One region of the Rhizobium sp. CC1099 genome, then DNA from elsewhere that is predicted to be linked to it. Evidence: riboswitches for the same ligand, from Rfam matches in the RefSeq annotation. Region 1 holds a riboswitch; the other holds the start of a gene.
What was found. Region 1 has a riboswitch for S-adenosylmethionine ahead of metA (homoserine O-succinyltransferase). Riboswitches for the same ligand answer to the same signal wherever they lie in the genome.

Region 1 (7,915 bases):
CAACTGTAGAGCCGCACCATAGACGGAAGCGATCGATGGGCCGACGGAAGCGACGGGAATACCGGCAGTGATCTCGAAGAGATATTTGAAGAAGGTTGCGGCATGGTCCGAAGAGCCACGCGCTGCCGTCGTCACCACGCTCGGGCGAACCGAGGAAAACAGCTTGGCGATTTCGGCAAAAACCGGCTTCTCCTTTTGAAGGAGCGTCGCGACCACGTCCGGCGACTGGCCCGCCTCCTGCAGCATCAGCGACTGGTTCTCACTCATAGGTCATCTCCAATTTTCAGTTCGGCCACGAAATCATAGGCATCGCCGCGGTAGTGCGAACGGGTGTATTCAACGACGCGCTGGTCTTCCAGGCGCGAAATCCGTTCGATCAAGAGTGCTGGCGCACCGGTCTTTACATTCAGCATCGAGGCTGATGAAGGATCGAGCGTCACGGCGGTCAGCCGCTGCAGAGCACGCACCGGCTTGTGGCCGTTTGCGGCCAGCGCATCATAAAGCGATCCCTCGCCACCGGCATTGCCGCCGAGGAACTTGACCGGCACAACCGCCCGCTCGATCGCCAGCGGCAAACCATCCGCAAGGCGCAGACGATCCAGGCGCAGAACGGCCTCATCCTGCCCAAGTCCGAGAAGGAAGGATTCTTCCGGCGATGGCGAATTGATCGTGCGGGACAATATCCTTGCCGCCGGCGAACGGCCGCGTGAGCGCATATCGGCCGAGAAAGACGAAAGACGCCAGAGCGGCTGCTCCATGCGCTCCACCTTACTGGAAACGAAGGTACCGCTGCCGTGACGCGATTCCAATGCGCCGGATGCCATCAGATCACGATAGGCGGTTCGCACCGTCACGCGGCCGAGCTTCAGAGCTTCGGCGAGATCGCGCTCTCCGGGAAGGGCTGCACCCGGCTTGAGAAGGCCTTCCTGAATGAGGCCGGTCAACGCCAGTGCCAGCCGCTTGTAGAGCGGTCCCGTCATCGTTTCGTCGCGCAGACCGCGGGCATTGAGCTCCGCTACCAGACTGGTTCTATCCATGGATTAACCATAGAACCTATTTAGAACCACTTTTCAAGCTGAATCTCTGCCGCAAAGATAAAAACCCTCGTGGCGGCACGAAGGTTTATGAGTGATCGAATGTCCGCGAAGATCAGCTTCTCGTGAAGATGTAATCCGTTTCCTGCCGCAGCACCTCGCCTGGGCGCAGCACCGCATTCGGAAAGCCCTCGTGATTGATCGCATCCGGCCAAACCTGCGTTTCGAGGCAGAAGCCGGCGAAGGGCCCGTATTTCCGCCCCCCGATGCCCGCGACCGCAACGTCGAGCTTGAAACCGGCATAGAACTGTATGCCCGGTTCGGTGGTTCTAACCTCCAGCGAGACACCGGAGTTGACGCTGCGTGCCAGTACGACGGAGCGCTTGGCCGTGCGTTCCGTCGAAAGGCAGAAATTGTGGTCGTAAAACGCCTGCTCGCCGTCATCGAACCGCTTCATCGGGGCCATTTCGCGGAAGTCGAAGACCGTGCCTTCGACCTGGCGGATCTCGCCGGTCGGGATTTGTTTCTCGTCAGTCGGTAGATAATGATCGGCAGCGATCATGATATCGTGGCCGAGCGCATCTTCGCGGCCGTCGAGATTGAAATAGGCGTGCTGGCAAAGATTGGCGAGCGTCGGCTGGTCGGTGGTCGTCTCGTAGACGACCGAGAATTCGCCATGGCCATGCACACGGTAAGTCGCTTGGACCGTGCAGTTGCCTGGATAGCCTGCGCGACCGTCCGGGTCGACGATCTTCAAGACGACACGGTCGGCATCGTGCTCGACAATCGTCCAGTTGCGCTTGGCGATATTGTCGCTGCCGCCGTGCAGATGCGAAACGCCCTTTTCATTGAGCTCGAGCTGATAGGCCTTGCCGTCGAGGGTAAACTTGCCACCGCCGATGCGGTTGGCACAGCGGCCGGGCGTTGCACCAAAATAGGAGGAATGGGAGGGATAGCTGGCAAAGTCGTCGAAGCCAAGCAGGAGAGGCGCATCATGGCCGTCGAGCCGCAGATCCTGGATGACTGCCCCCCAAGTCATGATCTTGGCTGTAAGGCCGCCGCCCTTGATCTCGACGCGATAGACGGTTTCGCCGTCTTTCGTCGTCCCGAAAACTTCCCGTTCGAGCTTTTCCGACATAGTTCGCCATCCCAAATCTGTGTTCGTTTCAGGCCCGCGAACCTGCCTCCATTTGTTGAGGACCGCAACCGTCAAACACCAAAAAAGAAACGCCGCCGCAACGAGGTCAGCGGCGGCTGCAGTTCAGATTTTTGTACCGATTTCGTCGAGATTATAGGGCGTCGTCTGGTAGATTTCGTTGATCCAATTGCCAAAGAGCAGATGCGCATGGCTGCGCCAGCGGTTCTGCGGTGCGAGCGACGGATCGTTATGCGGGAAATAGTTATGCGGCATCTTGATCGGCACGCCGGCATTCACGTCGCGGAAATATTCGTCGGAAAGCGATGTGGAATCGTATTCCACATGATTGAACATGTAGAGCCGCTTGCCTTTTTTCTCGTGCACGAGACACACGCCCATCTCGTCGGATTCCATGAGGATTTCGAGGCTTGAGGACTTGTCGATATCGGCGCGCCGGACCTCGGTCCAGCGCGAAACCGGCACTTCGAAGTTATCGGAAAAGCCATTGAGGTAGACGGATGAAGGCTTGAGGTTCTTATGGCGATAGACGCCGAACGCCTTTTCCTTCAGCTCGTATTTCGGAACCTTGTGGAAATGGTAGATCGCCGCCATTGCGCCCCAGCAGACATTCATGCTCGAATGAACGTTCGTCTCGGTCCAATCCAAGATCTTCTTCATCTCCGTCCAATAGGTCACGTCCTCGTAAGGCAGAGTTTCGATCGGTGCGCCAGTAATGATGAAGCCGTCGAATTTGCGATGCCTTACCTCCTCCCAGGTCTGGTAGAAAGCAAGCAGGTGGTCTTCGGACGTGTTCTTGGCCCTATGGTTGCCAATGCGGATCAGCGAGAGCTCCACCTGAAGCGGCGAGGCGCCCACAAGGCGCGCCATCTGCAACTCCGTCTTGACCTTGTTCGGCATGAGATTGAGAAGCCCGATCTGCAAAGGGCGGATATCCTGACGGATCGCCGCCGTTTCGGTCATCACCCGCACGCCCTCATGAACGAGGGTCTCGAAAGCGGGCAGAGTATCGGGGATCTTGATGGGCATTGCGGTCACTCAACAAAACAAAAGGCACCGGCAAATAAAAAACCGGCGGCGAAAGAATCGCTACCGGTCCGCACGCGGCCCTTTAGCGACTTATTTAACGTGGCTGCAAGCCGGCCGGCCAAATCACCACGGAGAACACTAAATAGCGCCGGAGCCCACGCGAATCAATCGCAATTCTGAAGGGGCGCGTTGAACCAAGGTAACTCACGCGTTAATGACTGGTAGAATCTGTTGATGGACAGGGCGCGTCACCATGTTAATCAAGCATCATCATGGTCCGCATGGAAGGACATAATGGCAGACGACGTCGAAGGCAGGCCGAGCATTCAAGGGCAGGATAGAGTAGGTTACGATCTGAGCCTCGGATACCGCCTGAAACTGATGTTTGCGGCATTCTGGGATTCCAAGGTCCGCGGAAAGATTCTGCTTCTCGCCTCGATCTTGCTCGCGGTGATCCTGGCGACGGCCTATGGCCAGGTCATTCTGAACCGCTGGAACGCGCCGTTCTACGATTCCCTGCAGCGCCGCGACGTCGGCGAATTCTTCCATCAGCTCCAGGTCTTCGCGTTGATTGCCGGTTCGCTATTGCTCATGAACGTCGGCCAGGCGTGGCTCAACCTGATGACCGCGCTTTATATGCGCGAAGGGCTGACCCGCGACCTCGTGGATCACTGGCTGAAGCGCAAGCGTGCGCTGCGTCTCGCCTCAACCGGCCTGATCGGGGTCAACCCGGATCAGCGGCTGCATGAAGACGCCCGCAACCTTGCAGAAAGCACGACCGGCCTCACGCTCGGCCTCATCCAGTCGACAATCCTGCTCGTCAGTTTCATCGGCGTTCTCTGGGAGCTTTCGAGCGGCTTCGTCTTCCATTTTCGCACCTACGCCTTTGCCATTCCGGGCTATATGGTCTGGGCCGCGATCTTCTATGCGGCATCCGCGTCGATTCTCAGCCAGATCGTCGGCCGCAAGCTGGTGATCTTGAATGCCGACCGCTTCTCCAAGGAAGCGGAGCTTCGCTTTTCGCTGATGCATGCCAACGAGAACATGCCGGCGATTACCGTGGCCCGCGGCGAGGAAAACGAACGCCGGCGGATCAATGAGGATATCACTTCGGTACTTGCCATCCTGAAGCGGCTGACCATGGCTAGCACCAACCTCACCTGGGTTTCGGCCGGTTACGGCTGGCTGGTCATCGTCGTCCCGATCATCGTCGCGGCTCCCGCCTATTTTTCAGGCAGCCTGACCTTCGGCGAACTGATGATGTCCGTCGGCGCCTTCAACCAGGTGAATACCGCCCTGCGCTGGTATGTTGCCAATTTCGCCGCGATCGCCGAGTGGCGCGCCACGCTGATGCGCGTGACCGATTTCCGCCATGCCTTGCACGGCATGGACGAACCCATCAATCCGAAGAATGCGATCACCTACGAGGATAACGCAGATACGCTGACCCTCAAGAACCTCATGATCGCCGCCAAGCTCGGCGAAGAGATCGATCTGTGCGGCGGCTTTGCCGTCCGCGAGACGGATGTCACGATCAGAGCCGGCGAGAAGGTCATGATCAACGGCGATCATAATGTGAACCGCAAGCTGCTGTTCCAGGCGCTTGCAGGGCTCTGGCCCTGCGGCAGCGGCAAGATAGGGCTGCCGCCCGCCGACGGCATGGTTTTCGTTCCAGAAGTAGCCTATGTGCCCGGTGGCACGTTGCGCGAAGCGCTGTCCTTCCCGGAACCGGTGGACACCTACAACAGCGAGGACGTCGAAGCAGCGCTCCAGAAAGCCGGCCTTAGCCACCTTATTGCGCGTCTCGATACGCGGGCCCGCTGGGATAAGATGCTCGACTCCGATGAGCAGAAGGGGATCGGCTTTGCCCGCTTGCTGCTGGCCCGGCCGCGCTGGATCATCTTCGACGAAGTGCTGGAAGGCCTTGAGCCGGAATGGCAATCAACCCTGATGGCGCTGCTGGCGACGCTATCCGATTCCACCATGGTTTATATCGGACGGTCCGAGGCCTACCTCGAAACCTTCAATCCGCGCGAGTTGCATTTGCATCCACTGGCAGCGAAGATCGAGCAGTCGGCCTTTCCGGCAGCAGGAACTGGCACGGCACACGCACCTGCACCGGTCATTTGAATAGTCGCAGTACTATGCGTCCGAACCAAGGGCAGAAAAGACCTGCGCGATCTGACAGAACGCGGAAGCCTTTCCTCGTCAGGACGGAACCTAGCCCTCCAGCTCTTCGCGCAGCATTTCAAGCTCCAACCATTCTTCCTCCATCTTCGTCAGGCTGTCGCGCAGCTTTTCCATCTCCGCCGCAAGCCGGTTGAAGGTGGCAGTATCTTTGCTGAAGAGATCGGGATCGGCCATCTTTTCTTCGCGCCTGGCGATTTCAGCTTCTGCCTTGGCCATTTCCTTGGGCAGGGTTTCGAGCGCGAATTTCTGCTTGTAAGAGAGCTTGCCTTTGCCCTTCGAGGCATCTGCCACAGATGCAGCCGACTCAGCTTTCGGCTTCTCCGCGGCCTTTTCGATCTTCTTCCGCTCCTCCATTGCGCCCTTGCGCTGGGCAAGCATATCGGAATAGCCGCCGGCATATTCGATCCAGCGCCCATCAGGCGCGTCGGGGACTGCGGGCGCGATTGTCGAGGTCACCGTGCGGTCGAGGAAGTCGCGGTCGTGGCTCACGAGGATAACCGTGCCCGGGAAGCCGACGACGATTTCCTGCAGCAGGTCCAGCGTCTCGAGATCGAGGTCGTTGGTTGGTTCATCGAGGATCAGAAGGTTGGTCGGGCGCGCGAGGATGCGCGCCAGCATCAGCCGCGCGCGCTCACCGCCTGACAGGTTCCTGATCGGCGTGCGCGCCTGCTCCGGCTGGAAGAGGAACTCCTTCATGTAGCCGGTGACGTGCCGTTGCTCCCCGTTCACCAGCAGATTCTCGCCGCGCCCGTCGGTCAGGTAGTGCGCGAGCGTATCCTCCAGATTGAGATCTTCGCGCTTCTGGTCGAGCGTTGCAATCTCGAGATTGGTCCCGAGCTTCACCGTGCCACTGTCCGGCGAAAGCTGTCCCGTCAGCATCTTCAGAATCGTCGTCTTGCCCGCGCCGTTTGGTCCGACCAGACCGATGCAATCGCCGCGATGGACGCGGATTGAGAACGGCGCAACAATTTGACGGTCATCGAAAGTCTTGGTGATCTTTTCCGCTTCGATCACCAGCTTGCCGGATTCCTGCGCATCGGACACCGCAGCCTGCACGGTCCCCTGCGGCCCCTTGTGGCCACGATGCTGCGAGCGCATGGTCTGCAACTCGCCGAGGCGTCGCATGTTGCGCTTGCGCCGAGCGGTTACGCCATAGCGCAGCCAGTGCTCCTCGCGTTCGATCGCCTTGCCGAGCTTGTGCTGCTCCAGTTCTTCCGCCTCGAGCACCTGATCGCGCCAGGCTTCGAAATGGGCAAAGCCACGGTCGAGCCGCCGCGACATACCCCGGTCGAGCCAGACGGTCGCCGTAGAGACCTTTTCGAGGAAACGGCGGTCGTGGGAAATCAGGACCAGCGCGCTGCGGCTTTTCTGAAGTTCGCCTTCCAGCCATTCAATGGTCGGAAGGTCGAGATGGTTCGTCGGCTCATCAAGCAGGAGAATATCCGGTTCAGGCGCCAGCACGCGGGCAAGCGCTGCGCGTCGCGCTTCGCCGCCGGAGAGGTTCTTCGGGTCCTCTTCGCCAGTAAGGCCGAGATGCGAGAGGAGGTAGGTCACGCGATAAGGATCATCGCCCGGCCCAAGACCGGCTTCCGCATAAGCCTGCACCGTCTTGAAACCGGCGAAATCCGGAGCCTGCTCCAAATAGCGCACCGTCGAGGATGGATGGCGGAAAACCTCGCCCGATTGCGCTTCAACGATGCCGGCCGCAATCTTCAGAAGGGTCGATTTGCCCGACCCGTTACGGCCGACCAGACAGATCTTGTCGCCCGGCTCGACCTGCAGGGCCGCGCCGGCCAAGAGAGGCGTTCCGCCGAAGCTTAGGAAGATATCGGCGAGTTTCAGGATGGGAGGGGCCAAAAATCAGACTCCGGAAAAATCATAAGGGCGGGCAAGGACAATCGCCCGGCCGCTGCCGAGCCTAAAACGAACCTTGCCTTCCGCGACGTTGGAAATGGTACGCGAGGAGCCGAAGGGCAAATGAAAATCGATGAGCGGATACCGGGCATTCTCGATGTAAAGACCATGAAGTTCGCTGAAGCCGGACACCGAAAACAGGCTGTTCTTCGGCAAATCGAGCTCAATTTTACCAGCGAGAAGCGGCACGGCCTCCTCCGTTCCGGAGGTCAACAGAATGTCGAAACCCTGTTCGGCAAGGCTGACGGCGTAAAGCAGGAGCTGCAGCGCGTGGTCCGAGCGCTCGCCACTGAGCGCACCGGCAAGGACAAGTCGCCGTGCGCCGCGCGCAATCGCCTCCGACACGGCGATTTCACCATCCGTTGCGGCCTTGGCGGCCGGGTAGGGCTGTTTCGGGACATGCGGAAATGCGCCCTCCAGATCCGGCGGCGTCGAGTCGAAATCCCCGACCCAAAGCTCCGGCACCACGCCAAGCGCTGCTGCATGCCGCATACCGCCGTCGGCGGCGATGAAGCGGCTGCCTGAAACGGCAGAACGCAGGCGCTCGGTCAGGGCGAGTTCGCCGCCGAGCAGGATCGTGAAAGTGGATTGG
Region 2 (7,915 bases), 700 kb from region 1:
GAGCGAATGACACGCCTTGCCGAAGGCGAGACCGACGGCGATGTACCGGGCCTCGAGCGCCGCGACGAAGTGGGCCAGATGGCCGAAGCGCTCGAAGTTTTCCGCACCAACGCGATCGAGCGCATCCAGCTCGGAGCCCAGGCGGAAGTCGATCGCAACCTGACCGATGGCGAACGCCGCGAGCGCGAAGCCCAGAAGGCTCGCGAAGCGGCGGAATTATCCGGCGCGGCAGAGGCGCTCGGCGACGGGCTGCGCCGTCTCGCATCGGGCGATCTTGCCTCGCATATCGATGTTCCGTTCGCAGAACATCTCGATGGATTGCGCCAAGACTTCAACCATTCGGTCGAAAAGCTGAACGAGGCCATGCGTACAGTCGGCGCCAATGCGCGCGCGATCGGCGCGGGGGCGAATGAAATCCGTTCATCGGCCGACGAACTTTCGAAGCGCACGGAGCAGCAGGCCGCATCGGTGGAGGAAACCGCTGCCGCGCTGGAACAGATCACAACGACTGTAAAGGACGCCGCCCGCCGCGCGCAGGAAGCAAGCGAACTCGTTGCCCGCACCCGCGCAGGCGCCGAGAAGTCCGGCGAAGTCGTCCGCCATGCCGTCAAGGCGATGCAGCAGATCGAGCAGTCCTCGGCCGAGATCAGCAATATCATCGGCGTGATCGACGACATCGCCTTCCAGACGAACCTGCTCGCCCTGAATGCCGGCGTCGAGGCAGCACGTGCAGGCGAAGCGGGCAAGGGCTTTGCGGTCGTCGCTCAGGAAGTGCGCGAACTGGCGCAACGTTCGGCGAATGCGGCAAGGGAGATCAAGTCGCTGATCACCAATTCCGGCACACATGTCCAGACCGGCGTTGCCCTTGTCGGCGAAACGGGCAAGGCGCTCGACGCCATCGTTCATGAGGTGCAGGAGATCAACCAGCACGTCCACGCGATCGCGGAGGCTTCCCGTGAGCAATCGACAGGCCTGCAGGAAATCAATACGGCCGTGAACACCATGGACCAGGGCACGCAGCAGAATGCCGCCATGGTCGAAGAGAGCACGGCAGCAAGCCACAGCCTGGCAACGGAGGCCGCCGCGCTGAACGAACTGCTCGGCCAGTTCAAGCTGAGCGGAACGGATAGCTTCATCGCAGCGGCACGTCCGATGCCGCAAGCACCAGCACGGCCTGCGGTGACCCGTCCGGCGCCGGTATCAAAACCCGCAATCCGCGTGGCGACAGTGAGCACGCGGCCCGCCGCTTCGCCTGCACGCGCACTTGGCCAGACGCTTGCCGGTGCATTCGGCATGAACAGCGCTTCGGAAAACAAGGACGCCGATTGGACAGAATTTTGAGAGCGGGCGGCTAGAGCCCGCCCAATCGTTTATAGGCGTCCCACCTGTGGATCGTGAGCAGCTGGAGCGGGTGAAGGGAATCGAACCCTCGTATTCAGCTTGGGAAGCTGCTGCTCTACCATTGAGCTACACCCGCGATGACGGAAGCCTTCCAACAGATGGGTGGCGGTGTCAAGGCTCTCAGATGCGGAAGTGCTTCGAGAGTTTCAAACCCTGGGCCTGGTAGTTCGATCCAAGGCCGGAGCCATAAAGGCTTTCGGGTTTCTCCAGCATGTGCTCGTAAACCAGGCGGCCGACGATCTGGCCGTCCTCGAGGATGAAGGGCACTTCATGGCTGCGGACTTCGAGAACGGCGCGGCTGCCCATGCCGCCGGCAGGCGCGTGGCCGAAGCCTGGATCGAAGAAGCCGGCGTAATGCACGCGAAACTCGCCGACGAGCGGATCGAAGGGCGTCATTTCGGCTGCGTAGTGCGGCGGAACGTGCACGGCCTCGCGCGAAACGAGGATATAGAACTCATCCGGATCGAGGATCAATTCGTTGCGACCGCGGCTGTAAAGCGGCTCCCAGAAATCGAAGATATCGTGCTCGGCCTTCTTATCGACATCGACGACGGCCGTGTGATGCTTGCCGCGGTAGCCGATCAGGCCATCCTTGTCGCCTGCCAGGTCGATCGACAGCGCAATGCCGCCGCCTGAAACGTTCGGCTTGGCGCTTGCGACCAGCGTTTCCGCATCATGCAGCGCCTGCAGTTCCGGCTCGCCGAGAATCGAATACCCAACCCGGAACCGTATCTGCGAGAGGCGCGAGCCACGGCGCACGACGACGGGGAACGTGCGCGGGCTGATTTCCAGATAGAGCGGGCCAGAATAACCGGCAGGAATCTTGTCGAATTCCTGCGCGTAATCGGTAATGACACGGGTGAAGATGTCGAGGCGGCCAGTCGAGCTCTTCGGGTTGGCCGAGGCGGACATTTCAGCCGGAAGATCGAGCCGCTCCATAAGAGGCACGATATAGACGCAGCCCGTTTCGAGCACGGCACCTTCCGAGAGGTCGATGACGTGCAGGCTCAGCCGGTCGAGCTTGTCGGCAACGAGATGCGAGGGACCCGGCATGAAACTTGCCCGGACGCGGAACGCCTTGGCGCCCAGGCGCAGGTCCAGGCTGGCCGGCTGGATCTGATCGCGATCCAGTTCCCGCTCACTCGTGAGGCGGCCCGTTTCAAACAGCGCAGCAATTGCGCGATCGGCCAAGATTCCAGTTTCGCGAGCCATCATGCTCCATCCATAATTTGCCTCAGACAAAACCAAACTCAAGGAATTGACGCAAGAAGCTAACAGCAGTATTGCAGCTTTATCCCGTGGTGATTTGGCCGGTCGGCTTGCAGCCACGTTAAAGAAGTGGCTAAAAAGACCGGGTATGAAACCGGTCTGCTTTTGCGGCCGGTTTTTTTGTTGTTTGAAGGTGGTGATGGCATGAGCAAGACTTGGCGCCCGGCAACCCAACTCGTTCACGAAGGGACGCTGCGCTCGCAATATGGCGAGACTTCGGAAGCGATCTTCCTGACGCAAGGTTTCGTCTATGATACCTCTGAAGCGGCGGAAGCCCGGTTCAAGGGTGAGACGGACGGCTTCATCTATGCCCGATACGGAAGCCCGACCAACGATATGTTCGAAAAGCGGATGTGCGCGCTCGAAGGCGCCGAAGACGCCCGCGCCACCGCTTCCGGCATGGCTGCTGTCACCGCGGCGATCCTCTGCCAGTTGAAGGCCGGCGACCATATCGTTGCCGCCCGCGCGCTCTTCGGCTCCTGCCGATGGGTGGTCGAAACACTTGCGCCGAAATACGGCATCGAATGCACGCTCATCGACGGCCGCTATCTCGAAAACTGGGAGAAGGCGATCCGCCCGGCGACGAAGGTCTTCTTCCTCGAAAGCCCGACGAACCCGACGCTGGAAGTGGTCGACATCGCAGGCGTTGCCAAGCTCGCCGACGAGATCGGCGCCAAGGTGGTCGTCGACAACGTCTTCGCAACGCCGCTCTTCCAGAAGCCCCTGGAACTCGGCGCCCATATCGTCGTCTATTCCGCGACCAAGCATATCGACGGCCAGGGCCGCTGCCTCGGCGGCGTCGTGCTTTCCGACAGGGAATGGATCGACGAAAACCTGCACGACTACTTCCGCCACACGGGTCCGGCCATGTCGCCTTTCAATGCCTGGACGCTTCTGAAGGGCATCGAAACGCTGCCGCTGCGCGTCAAGCAGCAGACGGCGAGTGCTGCCAGGATCGCGGACTTCCTTGCCGAACAGAAGCAAGTGGCCAAGGTGATCTATCCGGGCCGCAAGGATCATCCGCAGGCCGATATCATCGCCAAGCAGATGTCCGGCGGCTCGACACTCGTCGCATTCGAGCTGAAGGGCGGGAAGGAAGCAGCCTTCGCGTTGCAGAATGCGCTCGATATCATCAAAATCTCGAACAATCTCGGCGATTCCAAGAGCCTGATCACGCATCCGGCAACGACGACGCACAAGAACCTGAGCGATGACGCCCGCGCGGAACTAGGCATTTCACCCGGCACCGTTCGCCTTTCGCTCGGCATCGAGGATGCTGATGACCTGATCGAAGATTTCGCTCAGGCTCTTTCAAAGGTTAAGTCCTGACCTGCGATAGCGACGGCCGGACCTTGCCGGTCCGGCCGCATGCTCCACCTAAGAAATGGCGCAAGAGCTTCGCTTTAATACGGGAATTAACTTCGAAAATTAGGATTAATGTTCGAAACGACGTGCAATCATCGCGGTTTGAAGGATGATGCATGTGCCGTTTCTTGACGGATCGAGCGCTGTATAAGATACGGGTAACATATCTTGGCTATGGTGTAAGGCATGTACCGCGCCCTCACACGAGATATCGAAGTTGTCGTCGAGCCCTTTTATCTGGAGGAGCAATCCGATCCGGATGATGATCGCTATGTCTGGGGCTACCGGATCGTGATCAGCAACAATTCGGACCTGACAGTACGGCTCATCAATCGCTACTGGAACATCACCGATCAGAACGGCCTGGTGGACGAGGTGACCGGCCCTGGGGTCGTCGGCGAGCAGCCCCGGCTGGAACCCGGCGATACCTACGAATACTCGTCCGGCTGTCCGCTCGATACGCCTTCCGGCCTCATGTTCGGGCACTACCAGATGGAAACGGAGGACGGCGAGCTTTTCGATGTCGAGATACCCGCCTTCTCGCTGGATTCTCCCGGGCTGCTCAGAGTGCTGAATTGATCATTCCGCAGCCGATGCGACTTCCACGACCTCAAACCGGTAGGTCGTGGAACAGAATTCGCAGGTAACGGCAATCTCGCCATTCTCCTGGCTGGCGTCGATCTCGTCGTCCGAAAAGCCCTTCAGCACATTCTTGATCTTCTCGCGCGAGCAGCTGCAGCGGTCGAAAACTGCCCGGGTACTGAAAACACGCACGCCACGCTCGTGGAAGAGGCGAAAGAGCAGGCGTTCGATTCCGACTTGCGGATCCGTCAGTTCGTCCGCATCGATGGTGTCGACCAACGCGCGCGCTTCGGTCCAGGCGTCGTCTTCCTTGTGTGCCAGCGCGGCGTTATCGCCGTCGCCGCCGTGGAGGTCGGGCTGGCGCATGCGCTCCGGCGCTTCCGGCAAGAACTGCGCAACGAGACCGCCGGCGCGCCAGCGGTGGCGCGGCTTACCCGCCTCGTCGCGGTCAAACAATTCGGCGGCAGCCAGGCGGACGCGTGTCGGGATCTGCTCCGACTGACGGAAATATGTGCCGGCAATATCCTCAAGCGAGGTACCGTCGAGCGCGACGATGCCCTGATAGGGCTGGCTGAACTTACCCTGGTCGATGGTGAAAGCCAGCACGCCCTTTCCAAGAAGCTGTTCCGGCTCGGTTTGGCCGGCGGCGACTGCCTTGTCGAGCAGGGCCTGATCGAAGCGCGCATAGGCACGCACGTTCTCCGGCGTCGAGAAATCAGCGACGAGGAGATCGACAGGGCCATCGCCCTTGGTCTGCACCGTGAACTTGCCTTCGAACTTGAGCGACGTCCCGAGAAGCACCGTCAGCACAATGACTTCGGCGAGGAGCCGGGCAACGGGTGCCGGATAGTGGTGGCGCTCGAGGATCGCATCCAGCATGGGACCGAGCTGGACCGCGCGACCGCGCACATCGAGGCCCTCTACCTGGAACGGGACAACGTGATCATCGCCGGCGAAATCGAACTCGCCGAGAGCACTTGCGGTTTCTGCCATGGTCTTACTCCTAGTAGTCCGAGCGGCAGACCAGAAGTCTTTCCACTCGCGCGGCCACGAGGCCATCAGGCCAAAGGTGGCGCCCAGTATGGTTCAGATCACACCCAGGCACCATGCAAGAATCGACTTTTGCGCGTGAAGACGGTTTTCCGCCTCATCGAAAACCACGGATTGCGGGCCGTCGATCACTTCGTCCGTCACTTCCTCACCACGATGGGCGGGCAGGCAATGCATGAACAATGCATCCTTGCCGGCCTTTGCCATCAAAGCCGCGTTGACCTGATAGGGCTGGAAAACGTTGTGACCGCGGGCCCGATGTTCCTGATTCATGGAGACCCAGGTATCGGTTACCACGCAATCGGCACCCTCGACCGCACGGTCGGCATCATGGCCAAGCATGATCTGGGCGCCCTCGTTGCGGGCCCAGTTCAGATAGTGATCCTTCGGCTCGGAACCAAGAGGCACGGCCATGTTCATGCGATAGCCAAAACGGGCAGCGCCTTCGACCAGCGAGTGCAGCACGTTATTGCCATCGCCGGTCCAGGCGATCGTCTTACCCTTGACGGGACCACGATGCTCCTCGAAGGTCATGATGTCGGCCATGATCTGGCAGGGGTGTGTGTCGTCCGTCAGCGCGTTGATGACCGGCACCGTCGCGCGTTCGGCAAGTTCCAGCATGCGGTGATGCTCCGTGGTGCGGATCATGATCGCGTCGACGTAACGCGAGAGCACCTTGGCGGTATCGCCGATCGCCTCCGCGCGGCCGAGCTGCATCTCCGTGCCGGAGAGAAAAAGCGTCTCGCCGCCAAGCTGGCGCATGCCGACATCGAAGGAAACGCGTGTGCGCGTCGAGGGCTTCTCGAAAATCATTGCCAGCATCTTGCCTGCGAGCGGCTTATCGCCCTTGCCGGCCTTGAAGGCCTGCTTGCGTACGATCGCATCATCCATGATGGACCTGAGATCGGATGCGGTTACCGCCGAGAGATCGAGAAAGTGTCTGGGGGAAGCCATGTCGTTCTTACCTGTATGCCCCTTGAGAGGCGTCTATCCGTTCAAGCCGTCTTCTTGGTCTTTGCGGCGCGAATGCTTTCGGCAGCGCGTTCCACGCGGGCAAGCCCCTCGCGCGCTTCCTCCGCCGTGACGACCAGAGGCGGAAGGAGACGGATGACATTATCGCCCGCCGGAATGGCCAGAAGATGAGCAGCACGAATGGCCTGCAGCAGTTCGGAAGACGGGACGGCTGCCTTGATGCCGAGCATCAGGCCTTCGCCGCGCACATTCTCGATAACATCCGGATAGCGGTCCTTCAGCGAGGCAAGGCCCTGGCGGAACACGAGCGCCACGTCGCGCACATGTTGCAGGAAACCGTCGGCCAGGATGACGTCAAGCACTGCGCTGCCGACCGCCATGGCAAGCGGATTGCCGCCATAGGTGGAACCATGCGTGCCGGCCTTCATGCCGGAAGCGGCATCCGCGGTCGCAAGGCAGGCGCCGAGCGGGAAGCCGCCGCCGATGCCCTTCGCCACCGCCATGATATCCGGCGTGACGCCGGACCATTCGTGGGCAAAGAGCTTGCCTGTGCGACCGACGCCGGACTGAACCTCGTCAAGAATCAACAACAGGCCCTTCTCGTCGCAGAGTTGGCGGAGCGCCTTCATGAATTCGTTTGTCGCCGGACGAATACCGCCCTCACCCTGCACCGGCTCTATGAGGATGCCCGCCGTCGCATCCGTAACCGCGGCGCGGACCGCCTCGATATCGCCGAACGGAACCTGATCGAAACCCGGTGCCTTGGGACCGAAGCCTTCGAGATACTTCTCCTGACCGCCGGCAGCGATCGTCGCCAGCGTACGGCCATGGAAAGCGCCTTCGAAGGTGATGATGTGGAAGCGTTCTGGATGGCCCTTGGAATACTGATAGCGGCGCGCGGTCTTGATCGCGCATTCCAGCGCCTCGGCCCCGGAATTGGTGAAAAACACCTTGTCGGCGAATGTGACGTCGGTCAGCCGCTTGGCAAGCGCCTCCTGGCCTGGAATTTCATAGATGTTCGACAGATGCCAAACCTTGTCGGCCTGCGCCTTCAGGGCTTCAACGACATGCGGATTGCCGTGGCCGACGGATGTTACGGCAACGCCTGCGCCAAAATCCAGATATCGCTCGCCGCCCTCGGTGATCAGCCACACGCCCTCACCTCGCTCGAACCGCAGAGGGGCGCGAGAATAGGTGTCATATAGCGGCGCGGCTTGAGCCATGGCGCGGTCTCCTGTCGTCGTTAGGGCAACCGGACTCCGGCTAAAAACCAGGC

Region 2: linked by a shared signal. The riboswitch ahead of QA644_RS00780 (O-succinylhomoserine sulfhydrylase) and the one ahead of metA (homoserine O-succinyltransferase) in region 1 are both predicted to bind S-adenosylmethionine.

The regions. Positions count from the first base shown of each region.
Region 1 covers NZ_CP121641.1:3,711,435-3,719,349, forward strand. Annotated here, with positions in the region: gene QA644_RS18535 (SIS domain-containing protein) at 1-267, opposite strand, end outside; gene QA644_RS18540 (GntR family transcriptional regulator) at 264-1,037, opposite strand; gene QA644_RS18545 (aldose epimerase family protein) at 1,150-2,172, opposite strand; gene metA (homoserine O-succinyltransferase) at 2,296-3,219, opposite strand; SAM riboswitch at 3,282-3,359, opposite strand; gene QA644_RS18555 (ABC transporter ATP-binding protein/permease) at 3,514-5,349, shown strand; gene QA644_RS18560 (ABC-F family ATP-binding cassette domain-containing protein) at 5,440-7,266, opposite strand; gene QA644_RS18565 (thiamine diphosphokinase) at 7,270-7,915, opposite strand, start outside.
Region 2 covers NZ_CP121641.1:149,372-157,286, reverse strand. Annotated here, with positions in the region: gene QA644_RS00795 (methyl-accepting chemotaxis protein) at 1-1,341, shown strand, start outside; tRNA gene QA644_RS00790 (tRNA-Gly) at 1,404-1,477, opposite strand; gene QA644_RS00785 (2'-deoxycytidine 5'-triphosphate deaminase) at 1,522-2,616, opposite strand; SAM riboswitch at 2,690-2,768, shown strand; gene QA644_RS00780 (O-succinylhomoserine sulfhydrylase) at 2,815-3,999, shown strand; gene apaG (Co2+/Mg2+ efflux protein ApaG) at 4,222-4,614, shown strand; gene QA644_RS00770 (Hsp33 family molecular chaperone) at 4,615-5,610, opposite strand; gene argF (ornithine carbamoyltransferase) at 5,704-6,621, opposite strand; gene QA644_RS00760 (aspartate aminotransferase family protein) at 6,663-7,862, opposite strand.